Regions from separate parts of the Streptomyces sp. AM 4-1-1 genome, predicted to be linked through region 3. Evidence: riboswitches for the same ligand, from Rfam matches in the RefSeq annotation. Region 3 holds a riboswitch; each other region holds the start of a gene.
What was found. A riboswitch is a leader RNA that binds a small molecule or an ion and turns the genes downstream of it on or off. The one in region 3 is predicted to bind cobalamin.
Positions count from the first base shown of each region.

Region 1: it holds a riboswitch for cobalamin, as region 3 does, so the genes downstream of both, PZB75_RS27055 (DUF4430 domain-containing protein) here and PZB75_RS28270 (iron ABC transporter permease) in region 3, are expected to answer to the same signal.
Region 2: it holds a riboswitch for cobalamin, as region 3 does, so the genes downstream of both, PZB75_RS01165 (ABC transporter ATP-binding protein) here and PZB75_RS28270 (iron ABC transporter permease) in region 3, are expected to answer to the same signal.
Region 4: it holds a riboswitch for cobalamin, as region 3 does, so the genes downstream of both, PZB75_RS04985 (cobalamin biosynthesis protein) here and PZB75_RS28270 (iron ABC transporter permease) in region 3, are expected to answer to the same signal.

Region 1 is NZ_CP119145.1:6,388,005-6,395,742, forward strand. Features, by position in the region: gene PZB75_RS27045 (MarR family transcriptional regulator) at 1-439, shown strand, start outside; gene PZB75_RS27050 (lamin tail domain-containing protein) at 686-2,143, opposite strand; gene PZB75_RS27055 (DUF4430 domain-containing protein) at 2,406-2,894, opposite strand; cobalamin riboswitch at 3,044-3,181, opposite strand; gene PZB75_RS27060 (ECF transporter S component) at 3,269-4,075, opposite strand; gene PZB75_RS27065 (ABC transporter ATP-binding protein) at 4,072-5,742, opposite strand; gene PZB75_RS27070 (energy-coupling factor transporter transmembrane component T) at 5,739-6,884, opposite strand; gene PZB75_RS27075 (hypothetical protein) at 6,922-7,738, opposite strand, start outside.
Region 2 is NZ_CP119145.1:242,314-250,051, reverse strand. Features, by position in the region: gene PZB75_RS01185 (acyl-CoA dehydrogenase) at 1-374, shown strand, start outside; gene PZB75_RS01180 (hypothetical protein) at 404-535, shown strand; gene PZB75_RS01175 (acyl carrier protein) at 635-895, shown strand; gene PZB75_RS01170 (beta-ketoacyl-[acyl-carrier-protein] synthase family protein) at 892-2,115, shown strand; cobalamin riboswitch at 2,214-2,400, shown strand; partial or broken gene PZB75_RS01165 (ABC transporter ATP-binding protein) at 2,455-2,664, shown strand; gene PZB75_RS01160 (PRC and DUF2382 domain-containing protein) at 2,819-3,781, opposite strand; gene PZB75_RS01155 (adenosylcobinamide amidohydrolase) at 4,074-4,799, shown strand; gene PZB75_RS01150 (homoserine O-acetyltransferase) at 4,902-6,056, opposite strand; gene PZB75_RS01145 (bifunctional o-acetylhomoserine/o-acetylserine sulfhydrylase) at 6,053-7,420, opposite strand; gene PZB75_RS01140 (RNA polymerase sigma factor SigF) at 7,733-7,738, opposite strand, start outside.
Region 3 is NZ_CP119145.1:6,657,634-6,665,371, forward strand. Features, by position in the region: gene PZB75_RS28260 (ABC transporter substrate-binding protein) at 1-289, opposite strand, end outside; gene PZB75_RS28265 (ABC transporter ATP-binding protein) at 307-1,068, opposite strand; gene PZB75_RS28270 (iron ABC transporter permease) at 1,129-2,121, opposite strand; cobalamin riboswitch at 2,319-2,465, opposite strand; partial or broken gene PZB75_RS28275 (alkene reductase) at 2,868-3,317, opposite strand; gene PZB75_RS28280 (TetR/AcrR family transcriptional regulator C-terminal domain-containing protein) at 3,449-4,147, opposite strand; gene PZB75_RS28285 (carbohydrate binding domain-containing protein) at 4,616-6,232, opposite strand; gene PZB75_RS28290 (lytic polysaccharide monooxygenase) at 6,461-7,225, opposite strand; gene PZB75_RS28295 (amidase family protein) at 7,497-7,738, shown strand, end outside.
Region 4 is NZ_CP119145.1:1,199,056-1,206,793, reverse strand. Features, by position in the region: gene cobN (cobaltochelatase subunit CobN) at 1-543, opposite strand, end outside; gene PZB75_RS04990 (cobyric acid synthase) at 540-2,081, opposite strand; gene PZB75_RS04985 (cobalamin biosynthesis protein) at 2,078-3,058, opposite strand; cobalamin riboswitch at 3,220-3,354, opposite strand; gene PZB75_RS04980 (hypothetical protein) at 3,599-3,844, opposite strand; gene PZB75_RS04975 (inorganic phosphate transporter) at 3,883-5,166, opposite strand; gene PZB75_RS04970 (class II aldolase/adducin family protein) at 5,455-6,135, shown strand; gene PZB75_RS04965 (hypothetical protein) at 6,537-7,664, shown strand.

The sequences.
Region 1 (7,738 bases), 270 kb from region 3:
AGAGGCGCTCCGGGCCTACGGCGGCCACTTCACCGAGCTGAGCCGCCTCTTCGCCGACTGGCTGGGCCTGCACTCCACCGACGCGGCCGCCCTGCTGGAGATCGCCGCAGCGGATGAGCGGGGTACCCCCCTCTCACCGGCCCGGCTCAGCGAACGGATCCTGCTCTCCCCGAGCGCGACGACCGCCCTGCTCAACCGCCTCGAACAGGCCGGACACATCATCCGCAGCCGGGAACACACCGACCGGCGGATCGTCACCCTGCGCGGCAGCGCCAACGTCCAGGAGCGCGCCGACGAGTTCTTCCGCCCCCTGGGTGTCCGCCTCGACGCCGTCATGGCCGGGCACCCGCCGGAGGTCGTGGCCGGCTTCGAGGCCCTGCTCACCGACCTGAGCGCGAGCATGGGCACCTATATCGCCGAGCGGGGCCCGAAGACCTGACGCCGGTTCGGCGCGTCCGGTGCCGAGTACCCGCCGAACCGGCCGGCCCCCTCTCGACCTCCCCGAGCCTCGACCACTCGGGTGACCCCCCTCTACCGCGCCACCGGGGCCGACAGGAGCGTCGGCCGTGGCGTCGGGGCGGAGTCCGGGCGAGACCTCGACGGCACGCCGGAAGCTCGGCCGGGGCTTCCCGGCCGAGCGTTGTGCGGGGGCGCTCGTCACGCTCGGCCGCGACGGCGGCCGGTGTCAGCGAGTGCCGGGCGCCGTCGTGGACGTGGCGGACGGGGTGCAGGGGAGTGTGCCCGCGCGCAGCGCGTGCTTGTCGTCGTTGTCGTCGTCGGACCAGAGCACCGGCTTCCGGCCCGCCGCACAGGCCGCTCGCGGCGCGATGGCGAAGCCCTCGTTGTTGTGGTCGGGCATCGCGGCGGGGCGGTCGTACACGGCGGTGACGGTGAACCGGCCCCGCGTGTCGATGCCGAGGGTCGCCGCGCGGCCCGCACAGGTGTTGTCGCAGACCGCCCACAGCCGGCCGGTCTCCGGCTCGAATTCGAGGTCCATCACCGCCGGGAAACCGCTCGGGAAGGTGGCGACCCGGGTGTATCCGCCGCCGGTCCGGTTCAGCGCGTAGGCGTACACCGTGCCGTTGGCCTCCAGACCGACGAAGAACAGCCCGCCGCCGTGATCGGGATAGGCCGCCGGGTCGTACGCGCCGCCCGTGTGCTCGTCATGGAAGCCGTGCGCGGTGAGATAGGTGTCCGGAACCCATGCGATGCCCTCCGGCCCGCTGTTGGCCGGCACGGCGGGCAGGTCGGCGGTGAGGTTCCACTCGGCGGTCGCGTTCAGGGAAGCAGCCGTGGACGAGACGTCGAAGCGGAGGATCTTCGGCAGGCTGATGCCGCCGTGGTCGTTGTCGCGCTCGGTGGCGACGAACACTCCGTCAGGGGTGACGGCCACGCCCTCGGCGTCCGGGTCGCCGCCGCCGTTGCCGTAGCGCAGCGCCTTGCCCGAGGACCAGCCACCGGCCGGGTCGGGGCGCCATGTCGTGCCGTCGGGCACCAGGCGGTAGAGCCTGCCCGGTCCGTTCTTCACCGCCCACAGTACGTCGGGGCTCTGGAAGGAGAGGCCGCTGAGGTTCGTACCGAACGCGTTCGAGCGGTCGGCGACGGTGACCGTGGCGTCGCCCGGCCACCGGGTGCCGGTGCCGGGACTCTGCCCGCCGCACGCGTTCGCCGTACCCCTGGTCGGTGCGGATGTCGTGGTGAACGGCCCGGCGCCGTCGGCGCAGCGGCCGTACGTGGTCGTGGCGTGGGCGGTCCAGGTGTACGAGTCGACCGGTGTGGAGCTGTCGGGCCGCAGCAGCCGTACCGAGTCCGAGGAGCCCAGTCCGAAGGACGACTCGACGTCGAGCACGAGATGCCCGCCCGGGGCCAGCGAGGTGCCCGACGCGATGGTGTAGGTGTGCGAGTCGTCGTCGTCCTTGACGATCCAGCGGGAGACGTCGGCGGACGCCGAGCCGGTGTTGACCAGTTCGACCCAGTCGCCCGGCGTACCGCCGCTCGACTCGATCTCGTTGATCCGCACCGTGCTCTGCGCCTGGGATTGGGTCTGTGCTCGCGTCTGGGGCTGCGGGAAGGTGCGGGCGCGGCTCTGTTCCGGTGTCGGGGGCTGAGCCGACGCCGACGCGCCGGACAGACCCAGTGCCACGACGGAGAGGGTGGCAGCGGTGAGATGGACTCTTCTACGCCAGTGCGTTCGCAATGCGGCCGGTCCTTGTCTCGGGGAGTCGGTCGGTCGAGCAGCGCATACGCGCTCGTCGCGAAGCCTGCGATACCCGGACGACGGGCGGTTGAACGCACCGGGAACGGAGAACGCCGGGAACACCGTCCGGCGACGCGCCCCGAGCGGCCCGGACCCGTGCGCTCGCGCGGGGTTCCCCGCGGCCGCTGCCGCGGGGAACCCCGCTCCGTCAGAAGGCGCTCCAGGTGAACGCGACCTTGTCGCCCGCCTTCAGCCGGAACTGGCAGCCGCCCACCGGGGTCGGGGCGCCGTTCACCGAGATGTTCCAGTACGCCGTGGCGCCGCCGCTGACGCCCTTGATCGTGTCCACGCTGAAGTCGTCGAAGGACGGGTACCAGGTGCCGTCCCAGGTGAAGTGTCTCTTCCTGGCGGCGTCGTCGAGCGTGGCGGTCGGCGTGGCACCCGCGTTCGGGTTCTGGCCGCCGTTGGTGCCGTCACAGGTGTGGGTGCCGCCGGTTGCGGTGGTGACGTCGTGGCCCCTGGTCCGGACATGGCCCTTGAAGAGGACGCCGTCGGGCCCCTGCACGTTCAGGGATACCGTGATCGGCGCGTTGGCGCGTACGCCGTGGCCGTGCGCGGTGGCGGGAGCGGCGGCGGTGACGGTGAGGCCGAGTACGGCCGTCGATATGGCGAGGGTGCGGGCCAGACGCTGGCGCATGGTGATGCCTTCCGGTGTGTACGGGCCCGGCGCGGGACCCCGTACACCCGGCGCACGGGGATTCCCCGGCCGCGTTCCGGACGGAGGCGGCGGGGACCGGTGAACCAGGGGCCCGGGGCTTCACGCCGCAGACCGTGGCGGTGAGAAGCGGTACGCGTGGCGCGTCGGGATCTCCGGCTCGCGGCGCGTGTCGCGCCGCACACGGTTGCAGGTCAGTGCCGGATTCCCACCGGCTTTCCCCAGTCGCGCACGCATTCGGTTGTGGCTCCGGAATCGTCCGAAGTAGCTGGATCGTATGACAGTACGAGGTGGGGCGGGCGCGAATCCGGGTTTTCGTGTTCCTCGAACTCCCTTGGGGCCGCCTGGTGTTCATCTCACGGTCGGTCGTCGGCGAACCTGACCGGTGCCTGGAAGCGGGCCTTGCGGGCCGCGCGGCGGAAGGTGGCGAGGACGGCGGGTCCGGCCAGGACGACGCAGACGAAGTTGGTGACGGCGCGACCGGTGTCCCAGCCGAGCGAGGTGGCCAGGTCGAACGCGAGATAGCGCTGCCACTGCTCGGTGAAGGGGAGCCCCGGCAGATAGGCGATCGAGCTGTTCGGATCGAGGGAGAAGGGCCAGAAGGAGAGGTTGAGCAGAAAACCGAAGAGGTAGCCGGAGACCGATCCGTATCCGGCCAGCAGCAGGATCTCGCGGCGGCCGGTGGCCCGGGGCAGCAGTCCGGCCAGCATGCCCACGAAGGCGCAGCCGAACATCTGGTACGGCATCCACGGGCCGACCCCGCCGGTGATCAGCGCCGACGCGAACAGCGAGGTGCAGCCGAGGGTGAAGCCGAACCCGGGACCGTACACCCGGCCCGCCAGGACCAGCACGAAGAACACCGTCTCGATGCCCGCCGTGCCCGCGCCGAGCGGGCGCAACGCCGCGTTGACGGCGGAGAGCACCCCGAGCATGGCCAGCGCCTTGGAGCTGATGCCACCCTCGGCGATCTCGGACATCACGACGCAGAGGACGAGGACGAGCAGCACGCCGAAGATGAGCGGCGGCGCGTAGTTCGAGCCGAAGGTGCCCGGTGCGACGAGGAAGGGCCAGAAGAACGCGACCAGTCCCAGGAAGCCCGCCATCGCGATCACCAGGCCGGCGCGCGGAGTGACCCGGATGGCCGTCGTGGCACGCCCGATCATGAACCCGCCTCGTCACGGGTGAGTACGGACGTCACCTGATCTGCCGTCAGGTACGGGAGCGGTGCGAGGATCTTCGCCACCTGAGGGGCGAACACGGGCGAGGCGACGATGACTTCGGCCGTCGGTCCGTCGGCGACGATGTCGCCCTCGGCCATGACGACCACCCGGTCGGCCGCCCGGGCCACGAACTCGACGTCATGGGTGGAGATCACCACCGACCGGCCCTCGGACGCCAGGGCGTCGACGATGGAGATGAGCTGGGTCTTCGCCCGGTAGTCGAGCCCCCGGGTGGGCTCGTCGAGCAACAGGACCCGTGGGGCGGCGGTCAGTTGGATGGCGAGCACCAGGGCCAGCTTCTGGCCCTCGGACAGATCGCGCGGATGCGTGCCGCCGTCGATACCGGGAGCCAGCCGGTCGAGGACGGAGCGTGCGCGGACCCCGCCGCGCGCGCCCGACGACTCGACGTCGGCCTGGTCCAGTTCCTGCTCGACGCTTTCGAGATAGAGCAGATCGGTCGGGGTCTGCGGTACGAGGCCGACCAGCCGCCGGGCCTCCGCGGCCGGCAGGGCCTTCGGATCGGGCCTCTTCGCCCCGGTGTCCGGACCGACCCGCACGGTGCCGGATCTACGGGGCCCCGACCCCTGGAGTGCCCACAGCAAGGAGGACTTGCCCGAGCCGTTGCGGCCCATGAGGGCGGTGATCTCGCCGCCGCGCAGATCGAGATCGACCTCGCGCACGGCCGGGACGCCGTGGTACGCCACCGTGACGCCGCGTGCCGTCAGCAGCGGTGCCGCGTCAGCGACGCCGGCGGTGGTGGGACGGACGGCGGTGGGACGGACGGGTGGCGGCGGGGTGTCGGCCAGGTCGCCGCGCAGCGTGACCGCGGCCCGCCGGGCGTCGCGGACGGAGAGCGGGAGGGGCGACCAGCCGGCGCTTCTGCCCAGCTCCACGATGGGCGGCGCGATCGACGACGTACGGAAGATCTCGGACGGTGTGCCGGACACCACCCGGCCGTCGCCCGGGAGATGGAGGACCCGGTCGGCGTACTGCACGACCCGCTCCAGGCGGTGTTCGGCGAGGAGCACGGTGACCCCGAGGTCGTGCACGAGACGGGTGACGGCGGCCAGGACCTCCTCGGCCGCCGTCGGGTCGAGCGCGGAGGTGGGCTCGTCGAGCACCAGCACACGGGGATGCGCGGTGAGGACGGAACCGATCGCGACGCGCTGTTGCTGGCCGCCGGACAACTCGTACAGGGCCCGGTGGCGCAGATCGGCCAGGCCGAGCAGATCGAGGGTCTCCTCGACGCGTTTGCGCATCACGGCGGCGGGGACGGCCAACTGCTCCATGGCGTAGGCAAGTTCCTCCTCCACGGTGTCGGTGACGAAGCCGTCGAGCGGGTCCTGTCCCACCACGCCGACCACATCGGCGAGTTCACGCGGCGGGTGGTGCGCGGTGTCCCTGCCGTCGACGGTGACCCTGCCGTACAGGGTGCCGCCGGTGAAATGCGGTACGAGACCGTTGACGGCCCCGAGCAGGGTCGACTTGCCGACCCCGGTATGACCGACGACGAGGCAGAGTTCACCCTCGTCGACCGTCAGGTCCACCTCGCGCAGCACCGGCCCGGCGCCGTCGTCGTACTCCACGCCGACCTGGTCGAAAGTGATCACTTGGCATCCTCGGTGCGCCGCGCGGGAACACGCGGGGTGGACGGGCCCGGTGGCGGCGCGAGGAACCCGGCCGCTCCGGCGAGCAGGACCGCCGCGGCGGGGAGCAGCGGCAGGGTCGGCCAACTCAGCGGATAGATCGACGGGTTCAGCTCGGCCGGGTCGTAGCCGACGTCACTGAAGAGCAGCACGGCGGAGAGCACACCGCAGGACGCCACGGCCCATTCGGCGAACCGCCACGGATCGGGCCGGTACGTGGTCCGGGTGATCCGGCGCCCGCCGAACCGCAGACCCGCGACGCACAGCAGGGCGCCCGCCGCCAGGGCCGGCAGCCCGAGCGGCCTCGGCGCCGTCGCGTCCAGCAGGCCGTACGCCCCGGCGCACAGCCCGCACATGCCGAGCAGCATCAGCGTGCCGGTCAGCCGGCGCGAGCCACGGGTCGCGGAGCCCGCCCGGCCGTAGCCACGCGAGTCCATCGCGGCAGCCAGCCGCAAGGAGCGTTCCAGAGCGTCCTCCAGCACCGGGACGACGATGCCGCGCAGTGCCCTCAACCCCCGCCCACGGCCCGCCCGCAACCGCCGGGCACGGCTCACGCGCTGCACGCTCTGCACCAGTTGAGGGGCCACACTGATGGACACCGTAACGGCGACGCCGAGTTCGTACAGCGCGCCGGGCAGGACGCGCAGGGCCCGCTTCGGGTTGGCGAGGGTGTTCGCCGCGCCGACGCAGCAGAGCATGCAGGCGAGGCGGAGCCCGTCGGTGGCGGCCGAGAGCAGCGCTTCGAGGGAGACGGGACCACCGAGCCGGATGCCCGCGTACCAGTCGGGGGTCGGAATGTGCGGCAGCGAGAAGAGGAAATGGTCGCGCGGGGTGATGCCGGTGGCGAAGACGGCGCGGAACGCCACCCGGACCGCGACCACGGTGAGCGCCAGATACAGGTAGTACTTGAACCCCCGCGCCCAGGGGGCCTCGGTGCGCCGCATCGTGATGACGTGACCGAGCACGGCGAGCACGAGGAAGAGCAGCAGCGGGTTGTTGGTGCGGCTGACGGCGGTGGCGAGGGCGAGCGCCCAGATCCACCAGGCCACCGGGTGCAGGGTACGGGGAAGGCGCCGGCCGCCCGTGCTCGGCGCGGAGTCCGACACGGGCGTGGGGACGGGCGGGGCGGTACGCGGCACCGGCCTACTCCGCACGGCGGCGGCGCTTCGCGGCGAACACGGCCGCGCCGCCGATGACGACGACCAGTCCTGTGGTAGCCGCGACGGGCACCAGCGAACCGGAGTCGTGCGGGGCGTCCGAGGCGGGGGCCGCGTCAATGACCTCCGTTCCCGCGCTCGGCGCCGCGACCGCCGACGCCGACGCCGAGGTCACCGGGAGCGACGGGGAAGGGGACGGCGACGCCGGGACGGACGGCGAGGCACTGGCGGACGGGCTCGCGCTCACGACAGGCGGTACGGGAACGGGGGCGGGCGGCGGGGCGGCGGTCGTCGGCCGCCGCACGTCCGGCCCCCGGGTGGTCCGTCCGGGGGCGGGCCTGGAGTCCGAACCACCCCCGGTGCGCCTGGCGTTGTGGGCGCGCAGCTGGTCGGGGGTGACCGTGGGCCGCCCCTTGGTGCCACCGATGTCCGTACCGCCGAAGATCCACAGGTCCACGCTGCCCGGCCTGGGCCGGTAGCTCATGGCGCCCAGCTGGCTGTACTCCCAGGTGTGGTCACCGGGGCCGGCGTGCCAGTACGACCAGTAGGCGGAGGCCGGCGGGGTGAGGACACAGTCCTCCTGCTGCGAGGTGGGGTACTGCCTGCCGCCCTGGTGGCCGCTGTAGCCGATCCGGCAGATGAACGCGGGGCCGTCGTGTCCGGTGCCGGTGGTCGCCCAGCCGCCCTGGTTGAGGAGTTCGTAACCGGTGGTCGGTGTCGTACCGCAGGAGCGGTACACCGGCCCGCCCCAGTGGCTGAAGTCCACGGCGAGCACGACACCGGAGGACGTGGTGCACCGGCCG
Region 2 (7,738 bases), 6.4 Mb from region 3:
AGGCGCATGCGTACCGGCAGGCTGCCGAGGCGTACGCCGAGGCGGTGACCGGTCTCCCGGAGGGACCGGCCCGCGAGCGGCTGCGGGAGCTGGAGCTGCTGTTCGCGCTCCAGTGGGTGGCCCGCAACAGCGGCGATCTCCTGGCGGCCGGGTGGCTGACCGCCGGCCAGGTCGACGCGCTGCCGGAGACCACCGAACAGCTCATCGCCGCCGTCGCCGCGCACGCGGGCGAACTGGTCGAGTCCTTCGCGCTTCCGGATGAACTGTTCGGCGACTGGCCCATCGCGGGTGCCGACTACACGGACGCGTACGAAGATCCGGAAGGTGCCTGGCGAACCGGCCCGGAGCGGCCCCGGACGCCGGGGACGCGATGACCCCGGTGGCCGGGGCCCCGGTGCGGTCGATGAAGGAGGCCGCGGCGGCGCTCGGCGTCAGGGCCGTGCTGCTGGCGTACTGGGGCACGGCTTCCACGCTGGCGCGGTGGTTCGCGAAACCGCGCCGCGGCGGTGACGAATCGGTTCGCCCCAAGGCGTAACCGGCGGTTCGTCGTCGAGTTGTTCCGGCGGCGGAGTGTCTGATGCGCGCTTCATCCACATGGTCGCATACATATGCGCACGCAAGCGAAAGGAAGATCATGTACGAGATCCACCCCAAGATCAACGAGATTCTCATCGGCACCTTCAGGGTGCCCGCGGCGGAGATCCTGCCGCACTCCACGATGGACAGCCTGGAAATGGACTCCCTCGCCGTCGCCGAGTTCGCCGTCATCCTGAGGGAGACGCTGGACGTGGACGCGGGCTCGGACAGGCTCTACCGCGATGCCACCCTCGCCGAACTCACGGCGTTCATCGACGAGTCGCTGCGGGGCGAACTGCCGGTGGGCAACGCCCGATGAGCCGTCACACCGTCGTCGTCACCGGCCTGGGAATGATCACTCCGGCCGGCCACGACACCGAGACCACCTGGAACGGCGTGTGCGCCGGGGTCTCCTCGGCCCACACCGTGCCGGAGCTCGACGGATGCGTGGTCGACTTCGCCTGCACGGTCGACGACACCGGCCTCGACGCCCGGATCGGCGGAAGGACCGCCTTCCGGATGGGGAAGTACGTCAAGTTCGCCGTCCTCGCGGCCAGGGAGGCGGTCGCGGACGCCGGACTCGACCCCGCCGACTGGGACGGCACCCGGGTCGCGGTGGTCGTCGGCACCAGCAGCGGCGGCTCGGCCGGACTCACCGCGCAGGCCGTCACCCTCGACCGGCGCGGCCCGAGCGCCACCTCACCGTCGGGCATCCTGCTCACCATCCCCAACATGCCCGCGGCGGAGATCGCCATCGACATGCGGGCCACCGGCCCCAGCCTGGCGCCGTGCACCGCGTGCTCGTCCGGCGTCACCGCGCTGTCCGTCGCCCGCGACCTGCTGGTCACCGGCCAGTGCGACATCGCGGTCGCCGGGGCCACCGAGTCGATCATCTACCCGGTCGCCATGACGGGCCTCGCCCGCTCCGGCGCCGCCGCTCCCGCGGACGGCGACCCGGCCGGGCTGTGCCGCCCGTTCGCCGCCGACCGCCGCGGACTGGTCATGGGTGAGGGCGCCGCCATCATGGTGCTGGAACGGGCCGACGACGCGCGCGCCCGGGGCGCGGCCCCCCGCGCGCTGCTCGCCGGTACGGGCGCCACCACCGACGCCCACCACCCGACCAGCCCGCTTCCCTCGGGCGCCGTCGCCCAGGCCGCGGTCGAGTCGGCGCTGCGTGACGCGGGGTGGCGGCCGGAGGACGTCGAGCACGTCAACGCCCACGGGACCGCGACCCCGATGAACGACGCGACCGAGGCCGCCCTCATCAGCCGGGTCTACCCGCACCGGCCGCCCGTCACCGCCCCCAAGGGCGTGCTCGGCCACTGCATGGGGGCGGCGGGCGCGATCGAGGCCGGGCTGACCATCCTCACCCTTCAGCACGGCGTCGTACCACCGATCGCGAACCTCGACGCGCCCGCGCCCGAGTTCGACCTCAACTGCGTCACCAAACAACCGCTGAGGCAACCCGTCGGACGGGCCGTCAGCCACTCCTTCGGATTCGGCGGACACAACGCCGTACTGGCGCTCCAGCGTCCCTGAACCGGGTCGACGGGCCACGGAACGGGGGCGGAACGCCGGGCCACCGGCCTGGCGTACTGCCCCCGCGCACACCCCCGCCGGGCGGTCATCGACCGCGTGACAGTTCGCTAAATGCTGGTGAAGCCCCATGCGGGGGTCAGGAAATCCGGTGCGAGTCCGGAGCTGACGCGCAGCGGTCAGGGGACGGGCGGGGCCAAGGCCACTGGGACGCCCACGGGTTCCCGGGAAGGCGCCTCCTCCGTGTGAACCCGAGTCCGAAGACCCGCCGGCGGCCGCGCCCGGGACCGGACACGGCACACGGACACCAGGCTCCGCGCACGAGCCGTGGGACGCCGGGGAACTGCCGTCGTCGCGCCGCACGACCCCAACAGTCTCCCGGCGGTGTTCTGCGAGCGGATCGTCGTCACGGAACAGGGCCGGGTCGTCGCGGGCGGTGTCCCCGCACGAGGTGATCACCGCGGAACCCATCGCGGACGTCCACCGCGTGACCGCGGCGGTCCCCCGGACCGGTTGGACGCCCGGCCCTCGGTGCGCTTCCTGCCCGGGCGGGGCCACGCGGCGGACCTGAGAGGCCGCCCCGGCGCCCGCGCACGGGCCGGTGCCGGGGCGGCGAACACCCCGGCACCGGCCCACGGGGTGAGGGGCGGACCCTGCGGCCCGCCCCTCACCCGGTGTGTGTGACTGTCCCCGCCGATGCGGAGGGTCAGCGGCGACGACCGCGGCCGAACTCGCCGCCCGCGTCCTTGCCGCCCTTCTCCGAGCCGTCCGCGTAGTCGACCTGCTCCTTGCGGACCTCGGCGGAGACCTCCTTCTGTTCGGTGACCCGGTCGGTCTCCAGACGCACCCGTTCCACCGGCACGGCCTCCTTGCGGACCGTGGCACGCTCCGCGTGCAGCGTGACCTCCACGTCCTGCTCGCCGATGTCCGACGCCCGGGTCGACTTCTCGTCGCCCCGCAGAGGTTCACGGACCATCCGCACCTCTTCATGGCTCACGGGCACCGTCCTGGTGACGTTCTCGGTCACCACGTACTTGCGCAGATGCGCCTTGCCGCTCTCGTACTCCTCCGTGCCGACGCGCAGCTGCTCCTCGGACCGGATGACCTCCTCCTTGCCGCCCATGCCGGGAGCCGACCGCTCCGCTCCCGCCCCCGCCATCGGACGGGACATGGCGGACGCGTCCGCGTTCCGGTGCTTGCCCGTACCGGCCGGATCACCGGCGGTACGCGCGGTACCCGCCGCTCCGGCGCCCGCTCCGGCGCCCGCGGCACCCAGAACACCCGCGCGGGACGCGTCGGGCGTCCCGGTGCCGGTGCCGGACCGGTCGCCGAGCTTCGTCGTGCGGTTCCGGGTCAGTCCGTAGTGCCGGTAGAGCTCTTCCTCCTCCGAGACGGACAGATGCGCGTCCGCGTCGACCCTCGGGGCGTCCTTGACGCGGTCCTTGGGATGCGAGATGTGCAGGTCGGAACCCGACCGCCGGGCCCCGGAGAGCGGTACGAAGCTCTCCTTCATGCCGAACAGACCGGTCTTGACCGTGATCCAGTCCGGCTTGCCGGTGTCGTCGTCGACGTACACCCGCCCCACATTTCCGATCTTCTCCCCGTCACTGTCGTAGACCGTCAGGCCGTCGAGCTCTCCGGAATCCGTGAAACCGTCAGCGGCACCCATGACCGATTCCTCCTCGCCCGAGCGCGTCCTGTGGGTGAGTCCCCCAGGGGAGGCGCGCCCGACTTCCATCGCGCCTCACCCCGTAGGACCGTGCAACCGCCGGGCACCGGAGGACGGCCTCCGGCGGACCCGCCAGGTGCGGGGACGCCCATCACGGCCCACCACCGCGCGCCTGCGGCCGCCGCCACCCGCACTAGGCCGTTCGAGTGAAGCGAGGGGATGGTGACGGGGCCGTGGGCGCGGGCAGCGACGGTCACCGGCCCGGCCTGGGAACGGGTCCGGTGCGCCCCATATGATCGGCGGGCCGTTGCCCGAACCCGTGCCCAGGGAGTGCGCCATCACCGACGTACGGACCTTCCCGCCCCAGCGGCGCGGCGAGCTGCTGGGGCGGCACGAGGGCGGCGTCGGTCTGCACCACCTCGTGTGGCGGCTGGGACCCGGCTGGCGGGTGTGCGGCAGCGCCGTGCTCGGCGGCGGACTCGGCCCCCGGCGATGGATCGTGAACGCCCAGGTGCCCGGTGGGTACCCACGCCTGGACCCCGACCGGCATCTCGCGGAGATCGCCGCGGCCGAGGGCCTGACCGGCCCCGGCGCGGGACTGATGACCGCCGCCGACGTCACCGCCCGCACGGTCGCCACCGACAAGGGTGCGACGGCGACCGTCACCTGCGGTCTCGGTGTCCGGGGCTGGGCCGCTGCGCCGGACGGCGACACCGGGCCGCGGCCGCCCGGCACCGTCAACATCGTGGTGACCCTGCCGGTCGCCCTGTCCGACGCCGCGCTGGTCAACGCCGTCGCCACGGCCACCGAGGCCAAGGTGCAGGCGCTTCTGGACGCCGGACTCGACTGCTCGGGGACCCCCACCGACGCCGTCTGTGTCGCCTCGCCCGCCCCGGGCGCCGACGGCGGGGAACCGTTCGCCGGGCCCCGTTCACCCTGGGGGGCGCGCCTCGCCCGCGCCGTGCACCGGGCGGTTCTCGACGGCGCGCGGGGGGAGCGGACGGCGGGGCGGATCTGACGGGACGCGTACCGAAGAGGTCCACGGCCGGGCGGAGCGGTCCCGTGGGACCGGCCTCTCCGGGCATCACCGTCGCGTGCCCGCCCCGGCCGGCCGTGGGTGTCAGGTGCCGGGCAGCACCTCGCGCAGCAGGCGCCCGACCTGCTCGGTCTCGATCAGGAATCCGTCGTGCCCGTACGGCGAGTCGATGATCCGGAGCCTGCCTGCGCCGGGCAGCGCGGCCGCCAGCCGTGCCTGCTGCGCGAGCGGGTAGAGCCGGTCGGACTCGACACCCGCGACCAGGGCGGGCATGCGTGCCGCGCGCAGGGCCGGGGCGGCGCCGCCCCGGCCCCTGCCGACGTCGTGCCCGTTCATGGCCTCGGTGAGCGTGACGTAGCTGCCCGCGTCGAACCGGCGCACCAGCTTCGCGGCGTGATGATCGAGGTACGACTCCACCCCGTAACGCCCGCCCCGACAGGGGTGTTCGCCCGGCTGCGGCCGGCCGCCGAACCGGGTTTCCAGCTCCTGTTCGCTGCGATAGGTGACATGGGCGATCCGCCGAGCCAGCCCCAGGCCCCGGTGGGGTCCTTCGCCGGGCGGTGCCTCGTGGTAGTCCCCGCCCCGCCAGCCCGGGTCGGCGCGGATCGCGGAGATCTGGAGCGATCCCCAGGCGATCTGCTCCGCCGAGGCGGCGGCGGTGGTGGCCAGCACCGCCAGGGCCCCGGTGCGTTCCGGCCGGCTCACCGCCCATTCGAGCGCCCGCATCCCGCCCATCGAGCCGCCGATGACCGCGGCCCAGCGTCCGATGCCGAGGGCGTCGGCCAGCTCGGCCTCGGCGGCCACCTGGTCACGGACCGTCAGACGGGGGAACCGGCTGCCCCACCGGGCGCCGTCCGGATGCGGCGACGAGGGTCCGGTGGTGCCCTGGCAGCCGCCGAGCACGTTCGGCGCGACCACGAACCAGCGGTCGGTGTCCAGGGCCTTCCCAGGGCCGATCAGGGCGTCCCACCAGCCCGCCGTGGGGTGTCCGGGCCCGGCGGGGCCGGCGGCGTGGCTGTCACCCGTCAGCGCGTGCAGCACCAGCACCGCGTTCGCCCCGTCCGGGTCCGGCCGTCCCCACGTCTCGTACGCCATCCGCACGCCGGGAAGCGTGTCGCCGCACTCCAGCGGCAGCGGCCGGCCGAGCGGCGCCCAGGACCTGCGGCCCGGCGGGTCCCCGTCCCGGTGGCCTCCCGTGGCCGGGACGGGGAGCGAGGGGGGTGCGGCCGTCCGGTTCAGGACGCCGCCTTCGCCGCCCGGAAGCCCGCTTCCAGATCGGCCTTCAGGTCCGCCACGTTCTCCAGCCCCACCGACAGCCGCACGAGCCCCGGGGTCGCCCCGGTGGCGGCCAACTGTGCCTCGTCCAGCTGGCTGTGGGTGGTCGACGCGGGGTGGATGATCAGACTTCGTACGTCACCGATGTTCGCGAGGTGGCTGAACAGCTCGACCGCGTCCACGAAACGCTTGCCCGCCTCCACCCCGTCGCGCAGCTCGAACGAGAACACCGCGCCGGCGCCGCGCGGCAGATATCGCTGCCCCGCCTCGTACCACCTGCTCGACTCCAGGCCCGGGTAGTGCACGGCGGACACCTCGTCGCGCCCCTCCAGCCACCGGGCGAGGGCCAACGCGTTCGAGGTGTGCCGCTCCACCCGCAGGCTGAGCGTCTCCACACCCTGGAGCAGCAGGAACGCCGAGTGCGGCGAGAGCGCCGGACCCAGGTCGCGCAGCAACTGCACCCGCAACTTCACGGCGAACGCACCGGGTCCCAGGTCGGGCCAGTAACGCAGCCCGTGGTAGCTGGGGTCGGGGGAGTGGAAGTCGGGGAAGCGCTCGGCGTGCGCGCCGAAGTCGAAGGTGCCGCCGTCGACGACCACCCCGCCGATGGTGGTGCCGTGGCCACCGAGGAACTTCGTCGCCGAGTGGACCACGATGTCCGCGCCGTGGTCGAGGGGACGCAGCAGGTACGGGGTGGGCAGGGTGTTGTCGGCGATCAGCGGCAGTCCGGCCTCGTGCGCCGCGTCGGCCACGCCCCGGATGTCGAGCACGTCGCCGCGCGGGTTGCCCAGCGTCTCGGCGAAGAACGCCTTGGTGTTCGGCCTGACGGCTGCCCGCCAGGCGTCCGGGTCGTCGGGGTCGTCGACGAACGTCACCTCGATGCCGAACCGGGGGAGGGTGTGGCGGAACAGGTTGAACGTACCGCCGTAGAGGGAGGTGCTGGAGACGATGTGGTCGCCGGCCCCCGCGAGCGTCAGGACGGCGAGGGTCTGCGCGGCCTGCCCCGAGGCGACCGCGACGGCGGCGACTCCGCCCTCCAGCGCGGCGATCCGCTGCTCCAGGACGTCCTGGGTCGGGTTGTGGATGCGGGTGTAGATGTTGCCGGGCTCGGCGAGCGAGAAGACGTCGGCCGCGTGCTGGGTGTCCCGGAAGACGAACGACGTGGACTGGTAGATCGGCACCGCGCGGGCGCCCGTCGTCGGGTCGGGGACGGCGCCCGAGTGGATCTGCTTGGTCTCGAAGGACCAGGCGGGCCCGGCGTCCGGCCGGTCGTGGTCCTGACCCTCAGGGGTGTGGCCTGCGGTGACGGAGTCCAGGGGCTGGCTCATGACGTTCCTCGCACGGGTAGCTCAGTGGTGTGGGGCAAAGCCTCACGACCGTCCGGCTTCGGACCGTAGAGGGCGCCGCGCGCGTGCGGAAGCATGTCACCGGTTTGGCCACGAACCCGCAATGTCCTGGCAACACCGGGCGGTGGGGCGGGACACCTTCGCGGAGCGGCCGAGGCGCGGGGGAGCCGTCACGCGCCGCCGCCGGCCCGCGTCCCCCGCCGTACGGTCCTCTGCGGGTACGGGGAGTGGTCGCGGGCCGGCGGATGGTCGCCGAGGGGCCGGGCGCCGCCGGTCGGACCGGCGGCCGGCGGCTCAGTC
Region 3 (7,738 bases):
CGTATGCGTCCTTGTACGGCAGGTCCTCGACGGAACGTTTGTCGCCGGGCATGACGTAGCCCGCCATGTGGCTCTCCAGGCCGAGAGCGAACATGAGCTCGGTGATGCCGACATCGTTGGTCACCACCCGCTCGGGTCGCTTGTCGTAAGTGACCTTCTTCCCGCAGTTGGTGACGGTCACGGCTTGCGGCTCGGTGTTCTTGTCGTCGGGTGAGACTTTCGCACCGCAGCCGGTCAGCGTGAGGGCGGCGGCGAGGCCGAGCGAGGCGGTGGTCACGAGCTTGTGCACAGGAGCCTTCCGGGGAGTCAGGGAGTCAGTGAATCGAAGAGGAACTGGGTGGCGCCGGTTTCGGGGTGGCGCACCCGGTGCGCCCTTACGCCGAAGACCTCGGCGAGCAGCGCGGGGGACAGGACCTCGTCCGGGGGGCCCGAGGCGACGACGCGGCCGCCGCACAGGACGTGCAGCCGGTCGCAGTGGGCGGCGGCGAGGTTCAGGTCATGCAGGGCAGCGAGCACGGTCGGGCCACTGGCACGGACCCGGCGCAGCACATCGAGCTGGTGGGCTATGTCGAGGTGGTTCGTGGGCTCGTCCAGGACGAGGACGCGCGGCTGCTGGGTGAGCGCACGGGCGATGAGTACCCGCTGTTTCTCCCCGCCGGAGAGCGACAGGAAGCTGCGCGTGGCGAGGTGCGCCACTCCTGCCTGTTCCAGGGCCTTCAGGACGATCTGCCGGTCACCCACGGAGGTGCGCTCGCGGTGCGGCAGGCGTCCCATCGTGACGACCTCGGTGACCGTGAAGTCGAAGTCCGCGGCCGACTCCTGCGGAAGCGCGGCGAGCAGGCGCGCCGCGGCCCGGGGCGTCATGCGGTGCACATCCTCGCTGCCGACCCTGACGACTCCCGTGTCGGGGCGTCGTGCCCGGTAGACGCACCGCAGCAGCGTCGACTTCCCGCTGCCGTTGGGCCCGATCAGTCCCACGAAGGTTCCGGTGGGCGCGTCGAGGGTGACCTCGTCGACGAGCCGCGTGCCGGCCACCTCGACCGAAACGCCTTCGACGTCGAGCCGCACGTCTCCTCCTTCATGATGAACATCGATACGGGTACGGATGGTGTTGCTGGACGCCTGAACTCAGCGTCCTGTGAGCGCGTGGCCGCCACGCCGCATGAGCAGCAGGAACGCGGGCACGCCGAGGGCGGCCGTGACCACGCCGACGGGCAGCTCGGTGGGCGCGAGCAGCGCCCGCGACAGGAGGTCGGCCCACACGAGCAGTACCGCTCCGGCGAGCGGCGCGACCGCGAGTACACGGGTGTGCGAGGCGCCCACGAGCATCCGCACGAGGTGCGGAACCATCAGCCCGACGAAACCGATCGCCCCGCTCACGGCGACCACCGTGCCCGTCACAGCCGCCGTAACGACGAACAGCTCACGCCGCAGCCGCTGGGGCGGCACGCCCAGCACCGACGACGTCTCGTCACCCATCGAGAGCGCGTCCAGCGCGCCTGCCCGCAGTTTGAGCCACAGCCAGCCCGCCAGCACCGTCGCAGCCGCCAGCGGCACCTTCGGCCACGTCGCGCCGCCCAGGCTGCCGAGCAGCCACATCATCGCTGCGCGAGCCGCCTCGCCTCGCTCGGCGCTGAAGACCATGACGGTGGTGACCGCCTGGAAACCGTATGCGAGCGCCGTGCCGGTCAGGACGAGCCGCAGCGGGCTGAGCCCGAGCGGGGAGCGGGCCACCGCGTAGACGATGAGGGTCGCGGCGAGCGCCGACACGAAGGCGGAGAAGGAGAGTGCCCATACGCCGAGACCGGCGAGCGCGCCGAACAGGATGACCGCGTTGGCGCCGACAGCGGCGCCCGAGGAGATACCGAGCACGAAGGGATCGGCCAGAGCGTTCCGAACCAGCGCCTGCACCGCGACACCGACCGCGGCGAGCCCCGCGCCGACCACGGCCGCGAGTACGACGCGCGGGAAGCGGATCTCCCACACGATGGTGTACGCCCCCGCGTCGCCGGTATCAATACTCCCGCCGCTGAGGCCGGCCCACATGAGCCGCAGCACCTGGCCCCAGCCCATTCCGGTCGCTCCGAGCCCGACCCCGCACGCGAGTGAGACGACCAACACGAGTGCGAGTCCGACGACCAGCGGCGCAGTCGGTATTCGTCCGCGCGAGACTTCCGCGGGGACAGAGAGAGCGGCGGTGCGGGGCAAAACGGGCGCACATCCTCCGGGTTGGTGCCACCGGTGGAACGCGCAGGGCAGGCACCAGAAGAGCCCGGGGGCTCTGAGAGGTCCCTGCTCGCAGTCCGCGGCGAGCGGTTGACGGGTTGCTCACCTGCCGCGGGTCATCGGACTTGCGTGGCCGACGTGGGCCGCGCACACCGTTGCGGGTCAGCGCCGGATTCTCACCGGTCTTCCCCCGCGGGAGGCACAGGAAGCGTAACAAGACGGCAAGGGCGCGCCTTGACCTCCCCAGGCTTCGGCGCGCCCCTTTCACTCCTGCTCAGAAGAGTGATCGTTATGGTTCCTGCCCCGAGTCCCTCCAAGCACACCGGCTGCCCACGGCCGATCCTGGCCGGCTCCCGCCACGTAGAGGCAGCCGGACAGGGTGAGCAGGATCTTTCCGCCGGACCGGGCCTGCGCGAGCAGCACCGGGAGGACGGCGTGGAAGGAGCAGGCAGCCACGATCCGGTCGAACTTCACCTCGGAGGGGCTCTTGAGCAGGCCCTCGATGATGTGGACGGCCCTTCGGCGAACTCCGGATTCTCGGCCAGGTCGACCCCGGCGCCTCGTCGTCCAGGCCCTCCAAGGCGTGGCGGGCCGCGGCCGCGAAGACTCGCGGCCGCTCTGCGGATTCCGTTGGGTGCCGGTCAGGCGGTGTACTGGTACGTCAAATAGGTGATGTACCCGCTGTCGCCGCCTTGGTAGAAGGTGTTCTCGTCGGCGGGGGCGACGGGCAGGCCGGCGCGCAGTCGTTCGGCGAGGTCGGGGTTGGCGAGGAAGGCGCGGCGGAAGGCGATCAGGTCGGCGCCGAGTCCCAGCCAGTGGTCGGCTTCGGACTTGCCGGTCTGCTTGGCTCCGCCGGGCATGGTGGGGCTGATGATCAGGGTGCCGGGCCAGGCGTTCCTCAGCTGGAGGAGGGTGTCCTCGTCGGTGGTGGCCTCCAGGTGCACGCAGGCGAGATCGAGGCGGGCCAGCTCGGTCAGCAGAGCGGTGTTCAGCTCGGCGGCGTCGTCCTCGATCGCGTCCCAGACGCCACCTCCGGGTGACAGAAGAATGCCGGTGCGGGCGACGCCCACGGTCTCGACGGTGTACGCGGCGAACCTCTCCAGCCGCACCATTGCCGGATGTGGCCCCGCGCGGCTCGCGCGTGTGCGCCGCCCGACGATGACGTCATGCATGGAGGTGTCCTCTTCTCAAAGCCCTGGCCGGGGCTGCCCGGCCGGGGGCGTCAGTGCAGACGGACGAGGCCGTCGAGGATGACGGTGATGCCCGTGAGGAACTGCTCGCGGTCGTCGTGGTCCCTCATCTGGCCGCCGATGGCGTGCATGAACGGATAGGTCCCGGGCGCGAGTGCTCGCCATCGCGCCGAGGCCGCGTCGAAGTACTCCCCGCGGTCGACTTCGCCGTCGGCGCCGGGACTGTCCCCTTCGACGCGGGCGTTCTGGCTGACCGCGCCGAGGATGTAGTGCACGAGTGTCGAAGCCGCGTCGAACCAGCGCTCCCGCGGCACACCGAGGGCCTGCACCTGCTGGCCGATCCGCTCGAAGATGCCGACTGTGACCGGACCCACCGGGTTGCGGACGATTTGCAGGGTCAGCCGTGTGGCCAGCCACCGGTGAGCTGTGATCGCGTCGAACAGGGCCAGTGCCGCCACGCGGATCTCCTCGGCCGGTGTGGACCGCGCCGGCGCGGGTGTCTCGGCCAGAGCCGCTGTCACGACCGTTTCGGTCGCCGCGTCCAGCAGATCATCCCGCTTTCCCACGTGATACGCGATGGCCCCGGCCCCCGTCGACAGGCGCTCACTGAGCGCCCGCACCGTCAGTGCGCCCTCGCCGCCCCCGTCCAGCAACTCGATGGCGGCGGTGAGGATCTGCTCCCTGGAGAGCACCTGATTGCGCCGCCCGGCACGGCGCGTTGGCATCGGCATACCTCCATGGTGACATTTTTTGGTGTGACATACCAACTTGGTGCGACGTACCAAATTGCTCAGGAGCCGACCTCGGTACGTCGCACGAAGTGCGTGGGTGGTTCCGGCGGCGGGCACGATGGTGTCGCTGGGGTGGACGTTGGCCCATACCGCTCCGTCGCTGGTGCGCTCCAGCTCGTTCAACCCGGGCGGCGGGCGACTGGCGTCGCTGACCTTCACCTGTCCTACGAGCCTATAGGTGGGGGTCCCGGAAGGTGAGCGTATCCGTTCCGTTGGGCGCCGGGCCTTGATCGCGCCAGGGTGAAGCGCACGTTCGTGCTGTTTCCGTATGCTCCGAACGCCCAGGTCGGTGGCGCTGTTTCAGGTAGGCGTCCTCTTCGGCGCGACGGCCGCGGCGCACGGCCGGCACCGGAAGTGGCGTGCGCCCTCACGGGAGGGCGTACGCCACGGACCGATGGTGCGAGTGCATCAACCGGTGAAACGGGCCGTGATGGAGGTGAACTGCCAGGCTGGGCGGTCGCGGTTGACCGCCCAGAAGGCGAGCCGGCCGAGATCGTGGCTGTTGGCCCAGTCACGGATCTGGGTCCAGATCTCGGGCGTGGTGACCTCACCGGCGTCGCTCGAGTCGTTCATGCCGGAGATGCCGACGTGGTTGTAGGCCTGTTGTTCGGTCCAGCCGAAGGTGGAGGCGAGCTTGGTCTTGAGGCCTTCGGTGGCCTTGACGGTGTTGCCGTACATGTCGGCCTGGCCGCCGAAGTTGAACGGCATGATGGTGAAGTTGTCGATGTCCGCCCCGAGGGTCCGGGCGCGTTCGATGAGGCGGTTGCCCCACGAGTTGGGCCCGGTGTTGAGGGTGGGGAAGGTGACGATGGTGCGGAGGCCGGGGTTGTTCTGCTTGACGGTCTTCAGGGCGCCGAGGATGCGGTCCTGGACAGCGGCGTTCTCGAACTCGTCGGTGTTCTCGATGTCGATGTCGATGGCCTTGAGGTCGTAGGCGTCAATGACCTTCTGATAGGCACTGGCGAGCGCTTCGGTCGTCGAGCAGTTGGGCCCGAGCTTGTTGCCGCTCCAGCCGCCGATGGACGGGACGACGTCGCCGCCCGCCGCCCGGATCGCCTTGATCGCCGCCTCGTCCGAGCCGCCGGTCAGCGGGCGCTGGCTGTCCCAGGTCGGGTTGCAGCCGTTCTGCGCGAGGACGAAGGCCATGGTGTACCACTTGATGCCGGTGGCCTTCATGACCTCGGCCGGGCTCGGCGGGTTGCCCCAGCCGAGGTAGAGGTACGGCGCGGCCTGGATGAAGCGGGCGCCGCTGCCGCCGCCCTCGCCGGTGGTCGCGGTGACGGCCGCGGAGTCCGGTGACGCGTTGCCCGCCCGGTCCTTCGCCCGGACCGTGAAGCGGTACGCGGTGCTGGGCGTCAGCCCGCCGACGGTCGCCGATGTGCCAGTCACCGAGGTCGCCAGGGTGCCGTCGCGGTACACGTCGTAACCGCTGACGCCGACGTTGTCGGAGGCCGCGTCCCAGGCCAGCGAGACGCTGGTGGCGGAGGTTCCGGTGGCACGCGGGTTGCCGGGCGCGGAGGGCGCGTCGGTGTCGTCGCTGCCGCCCGGACCGTCCAGGCTGATGTCGTCCGCGTAATACGTGCCCTGCCCGTACCAGCCCTGCAGATAGATCTCGGCGCTCTGCTGGGAGGACTCGGTCGTGAAGGAGACCGTCAGCTGCTTCCAGTCAGAAGCGGAGGCCGTCCAGGTGGACGTGCCGCCCTGGACACCGAGGTACGTGTAAGAGCCGCGCACCCACGCCGAGAGGGTGTACTTCGTGCTGGGCCGCACGGACACCGTCTGCGCGCACCGCGCCGTGTCCGAGTTGCTCGCGGCCCCGGCCAGCGCGCGGGTGCCGCCGTGCACGGGGCTGCTCACGACCGAGCCGGTGTTCCCGGCGCAGGACCAGCCCGCGAGGTCACCGGCCTCGAAACCGGGGTTGGTCAGCAGGTTGGCCGCTTGCGCGGTGGCGGGGGTCATCAGCGCGCCGGCGCCGCCGAGCAGGGCAACAGTGGCGCAGGCGAGCAGGCGATGCCGACTTCTCACGCTGTCTCCTGGTGGCGGGGGGCGGTGCCCGGATGTGGGGAAGGTGTGGAAACGGCCGGCGCAGGTTCCTTCCGGGACCTGCGCCGGCCGGTCGTGATCGAGTGGTCGCGCTCGGGGTGCGGGTGGACCAGGCCGCTGCGGGACCAGGGCCACTGAGGGGCCTACGCTCCCGGGATCAGGGCCGCGGGGGTCAGGGCCGCTGGGGGATCACGACGGTTGCGGGCCGGCTCAGCAGGCGCCGAGGTCCTCCCAGACGCCCCACTCGCCGGTGGTACCGGGCTTGTCGCCGGCCACCCACCACTTGGCCCGCCAGTTGTGGCCGTTGTACGAGACGGTCTCGCCGCCGTTGTAGACGTTGCCGGCGTTCCAGGCCGCGGTCGTGCAGTCGCCGGGCTCCTCGCCGTTACCGCCGTCGTCACCGCCGCCGCCGTTGTTGCCACCGTCACCGCCGCCACCGTCACCGCCGCCGCCGTTGCCGCCGCCGATGTTCACGTCGATGCAGGCGTAGAACGCGTTGGCGGTGTCCGCGATGTTCCAGACGGCGAGCAGCTTCTGCTTACCGCTGAACCCGCTGAAGTTCAGCTGGTGGTTGACCGTGGCGGCGGGGATGCGGCCGTTGTCGTTGAACTGGGCGATCTTCTGGTTGCCGATGAAGTACTGCCAGTTACTCGTGGCGTGGCGCGCCTCGATCGTCCACGTCAGGTTCTGCGCGGTGCCGACCGGGGTGACTTTCCAGCCCTTGCTGTCGTTGTCCAGGTCCGCCCAGCGGGGGTCGCCTCCGCTACAGGTGCGCAGCCCCTTCGGACCCTCGACGCTCGCAGGCTCGTACTTGATATCACCGCACTGGACCACGCGGTTGGCGCACTGGTCCTGCCGGCTGGACGGCGAGACCACCCAGCCGTGGGCGCTCGCCGAGGGCGCCGGGAGGCCCAAGGCCACTGCGGGAGCGACCAGAGCACCCAAGGTTGCGGCCCACTTTTTCTTCATGTTCATGACATTCAATTCCCTTCGTGCATGCCGGGTCCGCCCACGTGAACGTACGACGTTGCCGATGTGGCAACTTCACATGCGAAGGTCTAGACCGACGCTTGCAGGTCTAGACCTTAGCGAAGGAGGGGAACCCGTCAAGAGGCTGAGCGCTGCCCTGTACCGCCCGTCGGCCCCCGAACTCCCGTTTACGCGTTCGGTCTTGCGCCGTACGGACGGACGTGCTGAGGCGACCGGTGAGGGTCCCTTGTCCCGCACGGCCCCCGTGTAGTGGGGTATGCGCCATGACGAAGAGAAGCACGGCGGCCCTGGCTGCGGTCCTGGTCATGGCCCCCTTGAGGGCGGTGGCGTTCGGTCCTCAGGCAGCCGCTTCCTCCCGCCCGGCGGCTCGGCGCGATCCGCCGAGTCGACGCCGCTCGGCGGCATCGACCTCGACACCGTCACCATCCCCGAACTGCAGGCCCAAATGGCCCGCGGCTCGCTGTCCTCGGTTCGGCTAACCCTCGCCTACCTGCGGCG
Region 4 (7,738 bases), 5.5 Mb from region 3:
CACGTCGACGAACGACGTGTTCCCCGCGAGTTCGTGCGCCCGGTAGAAGAGGACACCGACGGTCGGGCGGCCCTCGGTGAACGCGCGGTCGCCGCGCAGCCCCCATTCGGGCATCTTCTGCGGCTCGGCGAAGCCGTGCCCGGTGAGCAGCACCGTGTCGGACAGGAACCGGGACAGCTCGACGAGGTTGCCGGGGCCGCCCTCGACGAGATAGCGCAACGCCTCCGCGACGACCCCGGCCGGGACCGACGACTCGGCCATCAGCTCCGCGTCCGGCACGCTCTCGCCGCCCAGCAGGACGGTCGGTATCCCGGACTCCCTCAGCACCGCGAGCCCGTCCTCCCAGGCGCGCTTGCCGCCGAGGAGGCGGACCACGGCGACCGCTGCCCCCTCGATCAGCGCGGGCAGCTCCGCGCGGGCGTCGACCCGGGTCGGATTGGCGATCCGGTAGGGCGCGCCCGACGCGCGGGCCGCGAGCAGGTCCGTATCGGCGGTCGACAACAACAGCACGGTCGTGGTGGGAGTGCTGGGGGTGCTGCTCATGCGCGTGCTCCAGGGGCTCCGGGGGCGATGAAGGGAAGTCCGGCGGGCGGGCCCGACTCGATGAGCCGCAGCAGCGCGCCGGTGTCCGCGTGTTCTTCGATGAGGTCGCCGAGGCGGTCCAGCTGTTCCTCGCGCAGCGCGGCGAAACAGGTGTCGGGCGCCGGGACGAAGCGCCGGCCCGCCGCGCGGGCCACCTCGGTCAGGAAGCGGCGCCGGAAGGTGTCGCTCTCCAGCGAGCCGTGCCAGTGGGTGCCCCACAGGGCGCCCACCCGGCAGCCGTCCAGCGGTGTGCCCCGGCCGTCGGTGATGAACGGCTCGCCGCCGTGCACGGTGGCGACACCGTGATGGATCTCGTATCCCTCGACGGGCGCGCCGAGCGCCTCGCCGACGGGCCGGGCGAGGGTCTTCTCGCGGTCGAACCTGACCCGCACGGGCAGCAGCCCCAGCCCGTCGACCAGTCCCGCGCGGGACTCCACGTCGTCCTCGACGCGCTCGCCGAGCAGTTGGTAGCCGCCGCAGACACCGAGGACCGGACGGCCCTCGGCGGCCCGCCGCACCAGCGCGTCCGCGAGACCGCGCTCGCGCAGCCACGCCAGCGCCCGGACGGTGCCCCGGGTGCCGGGCACGACGACGAGATCCGCGTCGGTCAGCTCCTCGGCGCGGTCCACGAACCGCACGACGACGCCGGGTTCGGCGGCCAGGGCGTCCACATCGGTGAAGTTCGACATCAGCGGTACGGCGCAGACGGCGACGCGCAGCACCTCCTCACCGTGCGGCGGCGCGACGGCCGACTCGCGCACGGCGCCGCGCAGCGACACCCGCAGTCCGTCCTCCTCGTCGATGCCCAGACCGTGCGCGAAGGGCAGCACCCCGTACGTCCGGCGGCCGGTGAGTTCGCGCAGCATGTCGAGGCCGGGTTCGAGGAGCGACACGTCACCGCGGAACTTGTTGACCAGGTACCCCGCGATCAGGGCCTGGTCCTCGGCGCCGAGCAGTGCCGTCGTACCGAAGAACGAGGCGAAGACGCCGCCCCGGTCGATGTCGCCGACGACGACGACCGGGAAGCCCGCGGCCCGCGCGACGCCCATGTTCACGATGTCGGTGCGCCGCAGATTGATCTCGGCCGGGCTGCCCGCCCCCTCGCAGATCACGGCGTCGTACGTACCCCGAAGCTGCTCCAGACAGTCCACGACCGTGCCGAACAGGGCCTCCTGACGGCCTCCGTGATACCCGCGCGCGCTCATCTCGCCCACCGGCCTGCCCAGCAGGACGACCTGGCTGGAACGGTCGCCACCGGGCTTGAGGAGCACCGGGTTCATCAGCGCGGTCGGCTCGACGCGGGCGGCCTGCGCCTGCATGGCCTGGGCGCGTCCGATCTCGGCGCCCTCGCGGGTGACGAACGAGTTCAGCGACATGTTCTGCGCCTTGAACGGGGCGACCTTCACCCCCTGGCGCACCAGCCAGCGGCAGATGCCCGCGGTGACGACGCTCTTGCCCGCGTCCGACGTGGTTCCGGCGACCAGCAGTCCGCCGCTCATATGGATGTCCGTCCCGAGGAGAGCCGGGGGCGGGCGGTGGTGCGCCGCCCCGCGAGGAGCCGGCCGGCCACGCACACCCCGAGGGCGAGCACGGTCACCCGGCGCGAGAGCCGCACCGCGCGTTCGATGTCGGGCACGCCGACGGGGCGGCCGGCGCCGCCGTTGAGCACGGGCCGGTGCTCGACCCGGCCCGCGTAGGAGAGGGTGCCGCCGAGCCGGACACCGAGCGCGCCCGCGAAGGCGGCCTCGACCGGACCGGCGTTGGGACTCGGGTGGCGGCCCGCGTCCGCGCGCCAGGCGTGCGCGGCGGCGCGCGGACGGCCGCCCGCCACCACGGCGAGCGCGGCGGTGAGGCGGGCGCCGGGCCAGCCCGCGACGTCGTCGAGGCGGGCCGACGCCCAGCCGTACCTGCGGTGGCGCGGTGACCTGTGCCCCACCATGGCGTCGAGGGTGTTGACGGCACGGAATCCGACGAGTCCGGGCACCCCGGCCAGCGCGCCCCACACCAGGGCGCCGACGACGGCGTCGGAGGTGTTCTCGGCGACGGACTCCACGACGGCGCGGGCGATCCCGGGCGCGTCGAGGGACTGCGGGTCGCGGCCGCACAGGTGCGGCAGCCGCTCCCGGGCCGCCTCGACGTCCCCGGCGGCCAGCGCGGCCCCGACGGTACGGGCCTCGCGGCCCAGCGAGGTGCCGCCGAGCACGGACCAGGTGGCGGCGGCGGTCAGGGCGACGGCGGCGACGGGACGGTCGCGCACGGTACGGGCGGCCAGCGCGGCGGCCCCGGCGGCGCCTCCGGCGCAGACCAGGGCGTGCAGCGCGCCCCGGCCCCGGTCGTCGCGCCACAGCCGTCGTTCCACAGCGGCGGCGGCCCGCCCGAACACGGCGACCGGGTGCCCGCGGCGCGGGTCGCCGAGGAGCAGATCGCCGGCCAGACCGGCCGTGGCGCCGTACGCGAAGATGCGATCGGCACGCATGGGTTCAGACCGCCGTCACGCCTCGGTGGATCGTCGTACGGGGGTCTCGGGCGCGGGAAGCGCTCGGGCCCGCGGGGGCGGGGGCCGACGCACGGCAGCCAGGCATGGCGTTATGTCCTCACTCAGGGTCCGCGCCCTGGTTCGACGTGACCGGCGACGCAGAGTCTCCTGGCTCCCGGATCGGCGGTTCCCCCGGTCTTCCGGCCCGCTCGCGCGAACCGTGACTTCCGGTGGATGGGGGACCGCTCCCCGGTGACAGTGGCGGGACCGCGCCGGATTCGCACCGGACTTCCTCTGCTGTCGCCGTAAATGGCTTCGGCAGTCCACCACGCTCCGAGAACACCCGTCAACCTGCCGTTGACCTGCGACGGCGCAGTGTGCGAAGACGCACATCGGACCGGCCGCGGGGGAGTGCGGCCGGTCCGATGGAGGGTGAGCGCGCAGAGGGGCGCTCACCCCGGTGGTCAGGTGCGGTCGGAACCGCGGCCGGTCCCGGCGGGCGGCGTGTGCCGGGCCCGGACCTCGGGGCGTGCGCCGGGCTCAGGCGACGATCAGGAAGATCCCGTACGCGACCGCCGCCGCGCACAGCCCGAAGCAGGCGTACGCGCCCGCGCGCGCCGCGACGAGGGAGCCGCCGGAGCGTTTCCCGTCGACGCCCGGCGCCGTGGGCTCCGGCCGCTGCTTGGCGAGGCCGACGATGCCCAGGGTGAACAGGCCCACCAGGGCGACGGTGACGACGAGGGAGACGCCGAAGACGGTGCCGAGAGCGGCCCAGTCGATGTGCATGGTGCGGTGTCCTTTCTGCCGCTGGTGCCGGGGCGGTACTAGACCGTGGCGGGGCGGGCCGGGTCGGTGGCCGCCGGGGCCGGCGCGGGGGCCGGGATGGTGGCCTTGAGTTCGGCGGCCAGGACCCCGGCGGTCGGCGGGGGGCTGACGGCGGCGATGGCGGTGGTGACGACGCCCGCGGGCTCGGCGGCCGGGTCCTCGGGGGCTGCGCCCGAGGGAGCGACGTCGCCGTGGCCGACCGGACGGCGGCGGGACAGCGCCCAGATGGCGCCGGAACCCGCGGCCAGCAGCGCGGCGACCACGACCACACCCCAGGTGCCCTGCTGCGTCAGGAACTCCGCGCCCGCGCCCACCAGACCGGCGGCCGGCAGGGTCAGGCCCCAGGCGACGAACATCCGGGTGGCCGTGGACCAGCGGACCGCACCGCCCCGGCGGCCGAGGCCCGCGCCCATCACGGCACCGGAGCAGGACTGTGTGGTGGAGAGGGAGAAGCCGAGGTGCGAGGAGGCCAGGATGACGGTGGCCGCGCTGGTCTGCGCGGCGAATCCCTGCGGCGGCCGCAGTTCGGTGAGGCCGCTGCCCATGGTGCGGATGATGCGCCAGCCACCGAGATAGGTGCCCAGCGCGATGGCGGTCCCGGCGGCGACGATGACCCACACGGGCGGGTTGGAGCCGGGGGAGAGGACCCCGCCGGTGACCAGCGCGAGCGTGATGATGCCCATGGTCTTCTGGGCGTCGTTGGTCCCGTGGGCGAGTGAGACGAGACCGGCCGAGGCGATCTGCCCGGCGCGGTAGCCCTTGGCGGCGGCCTTCTCCTGCGCCCCGCCCCGGATCTTCCCGCCGATCCGGTACGTGAGCCGGGTGGCCAGCAGCGCGGCGATCCCCGCGACGACCGGGGCGGCGACGGCGGGGAGCAGCACCTTGGTGACGACGGTGCCGCCGTTGACGGACGACCAGCCCGCGGACATCACCGCGGCGCCGATGAGGCCGCCGAAGAGCGCGTGGGAGGAACTGGACGGCAGGCCGACCAGCCAGGTCAGCAGATTCCACAGGATGGCGCCGACGAGCGCGGCGAAGATGACCTCCGTCCTGATCCCGCTCTCGTTGATGATCCCGCCGGAGATCGTCCTGGCGACCTCCACGGACAGGAAGGCGCCGACGAGGTTGAGAACGGCGGACATGGCCACCGCGGTCTTGGGCTTGAGTGCGCCGGTCGAGATGGTCGTCGCCATCGCGTTCGCGGTGTCGTGGAAACCGTTCGTGAAATCGAACACTAGAGCTGTCGCGATCACGATCGCGAGCAGCAGCGTGATGTGTTCCATTTACCCAGGCAATCGTTCGACGTCAGTGGCACGTGGACCGTAGGCAACCTGGATGAACGGGAGATGAACTGGACGGGGCGTTGTGGTGACCCGAACGGCGCGTCGCCGTTCCGCTTGTGTCCGTCCGTGCGGGTGGGGGAGAAGCGACCGGGCGGTACGGGCGCGGCCCGGTCCGCCGTGGCCCGTACCGCACGCCGTTCCACGGCCGACGCCGACGTGCCGACGCCGACGTGCCCACGTGCTCGACCCGTCACATGACCCTCACGTCCGGAGTGACAGGATTCCCGTATGAGCGAGCGGATGCCGGACGCGATCGAACGGGCCTGGGACGAGGTCGTCACCACCGCCCGCAGGACGGTGGCGGACGGCCTGGTCGTCGGTACCTCGGGGAACGTCTCGGCGCGGGTCGGCGCGGTCGTCCTGGTCACCCCGAGCGGTGTGCCGTACGAGCGGCTGGGGCCGCGCGACGCCGTGGGCGTCGACCTCGAAGGCAATCAGGTCGTCGGAACACTCGCACCGACCAGCGAACTCCCCCTCCACCTCGCCGTCTACCGCACCACCGGGGCGGGCGCGGTGGTGCACACCCACGCCGTGCACGCCACCGCTGTCTCCACGCTGGTCGACGAGGTGCCGTCGGTGCACTACGCCGCCGCTTTCCTCGGCGGCCCGGTCCGCACCGCCGGTTACGCCCGCTACGGCACGTCCGAGCTGGCCGAGAACATGCTCGCCGCCCTCCGTGACCGCACGGGCTGCCTCCTGCGCAACCACGGAACCGTCACGTACGGCGACACCCTTGACGAGGCGTACGAGCGCACCGCCCAGCTCGAATGGCTCTGCCGCCTCTGGCTCACCGCCGCCTCGGTGCCGGGCCGCAGCCCGAGCCTCCTCTCCCCGGCCGAGATGGACGACGTGCGGGTGGCGCTGAGGGACTACGGCCAGCCGGGCGGAGCGCGCCGGGTCCGGGACTGAGACGGCCCGCGCGGGGAGGCCCCCAGTACCCGGAACGCACCGGCGGCCGGCCGGCCGCCGAACACGCGAAACGCAGGGCGCACGAAACGCACGGAGCACGGGGTGCGCACGGAGCACGGGGTGCGCTGGACGCCGGAGCGCACCGAACGTGGGGGCGCACTGAACGCACAGAGCACGCCGAACGCGGGGGAACGGGCTGGCCGCGGGGAGTGCGCGAACCGCACCCGGCCGCTCCTCCCGACAGGACCGGCGTGCCCGCGCCGAAGAACCGATTCCGGCGCCCGCCCCGCCTCCTCGGTGACCGTCCGACCAGCGGCGTCCGCCCCGCCCACACCACCCCGACACAACCGGACGGACCCCGTCCGCTGGCATCACGCGCCCCGCCCCACGACACTGAAGCCGTGCGCCCGGCAACAGCGACGGCAGCGACCGTCTCCACGATCCTCGGCGTCGGCGCGGCAGCGGTCGCCGCCGGCCGGTACGCGGGCGACGCCGCCCTCAAGGTGCCCTCCGACCGCCCCCTCCCCGCCGACCGCCGAGTCACCGTGCACGCGACGGCCGCCGGGCAGATCACCCTGACCCGCTCCTTCGCCGCGCTCAGGCCCGGCACCTACGGACTGGTGGGCCCCGGGGTGCACGCGGTCGTGGGACCGGTGATCGAGCAGGCGCACCACGCCGCCGACACCGTCGTCCGCAGACTGGAGCGCGTCAGCCACGGCGTCCTCCAGCCCGGGGACAAGGTCCGGTTCACCCCCGAGCTGCACAGCGGCGACCCACGCACCGCCCTCGGCCTGGACCACCGGGACGTCGAGATCCCCGGCGAACTCGGCGCCCTCCCCGGCTGGTTCGTCCCCGGTGTCCGTGAGACCTGGGTGATCACCGTGCACGGTCTCGGCGCCACCCGGGACCATCCCATGAACGTCATGGGGTTCCTGCACGACCAGCAGCTCCCGGTCCTCGACATCGCGTACCGGGGCGATCCCGGGGCACCTCGTCCGCCGGACGGGCTCAGCCGCCTCGGCGAGTCCGAGTGGCGCGACCTGGACGCGGCCATCCGCTACGCCGTCCGCTACGGCGCCGAGAACGTCATCGTGCACGGCTGGTCCACCGGGGCGACGATGGCCCTGTACGCGTCCGTCAATTCCGGGCTCCGCGACCGGATCAGCGGTCTGGTGCTGGACTCCCCGGTGCTCGACTGGACCACCACCCTGCGCGCCCTGGCGGCCGCCAGGGGGGTCCCGGCCGCGCTGTTGCCGCTCGCCGTGCGCGCCGCCCAGGGACAGACCGGACTGCACGGCACCCGCCTCCTGGACACCTCCCTCCCGCAGACCCTGAACATTCCGACGATGATCTTCCACGGCCCCGACGACACCCTGGCGCCCTGGCGCGACTCCCGCGAACTCGCCGGGCACCGCACGGACCTGGTCTCCCTGCACCCCGTACCGCGGGCTCCGCATGGGGCGATGTGGAACGCCGACCCGGCCGGGTACGAGGAGGCGCTGCGACGCTTCCTCACGCCCCTGATGTGAGCGGATGCCGAGCTTCGTCCGTTTGGTCCCCCATTCCGTGAACCGCCCGCCCGCACAGAATTCGGGTTCCGTTT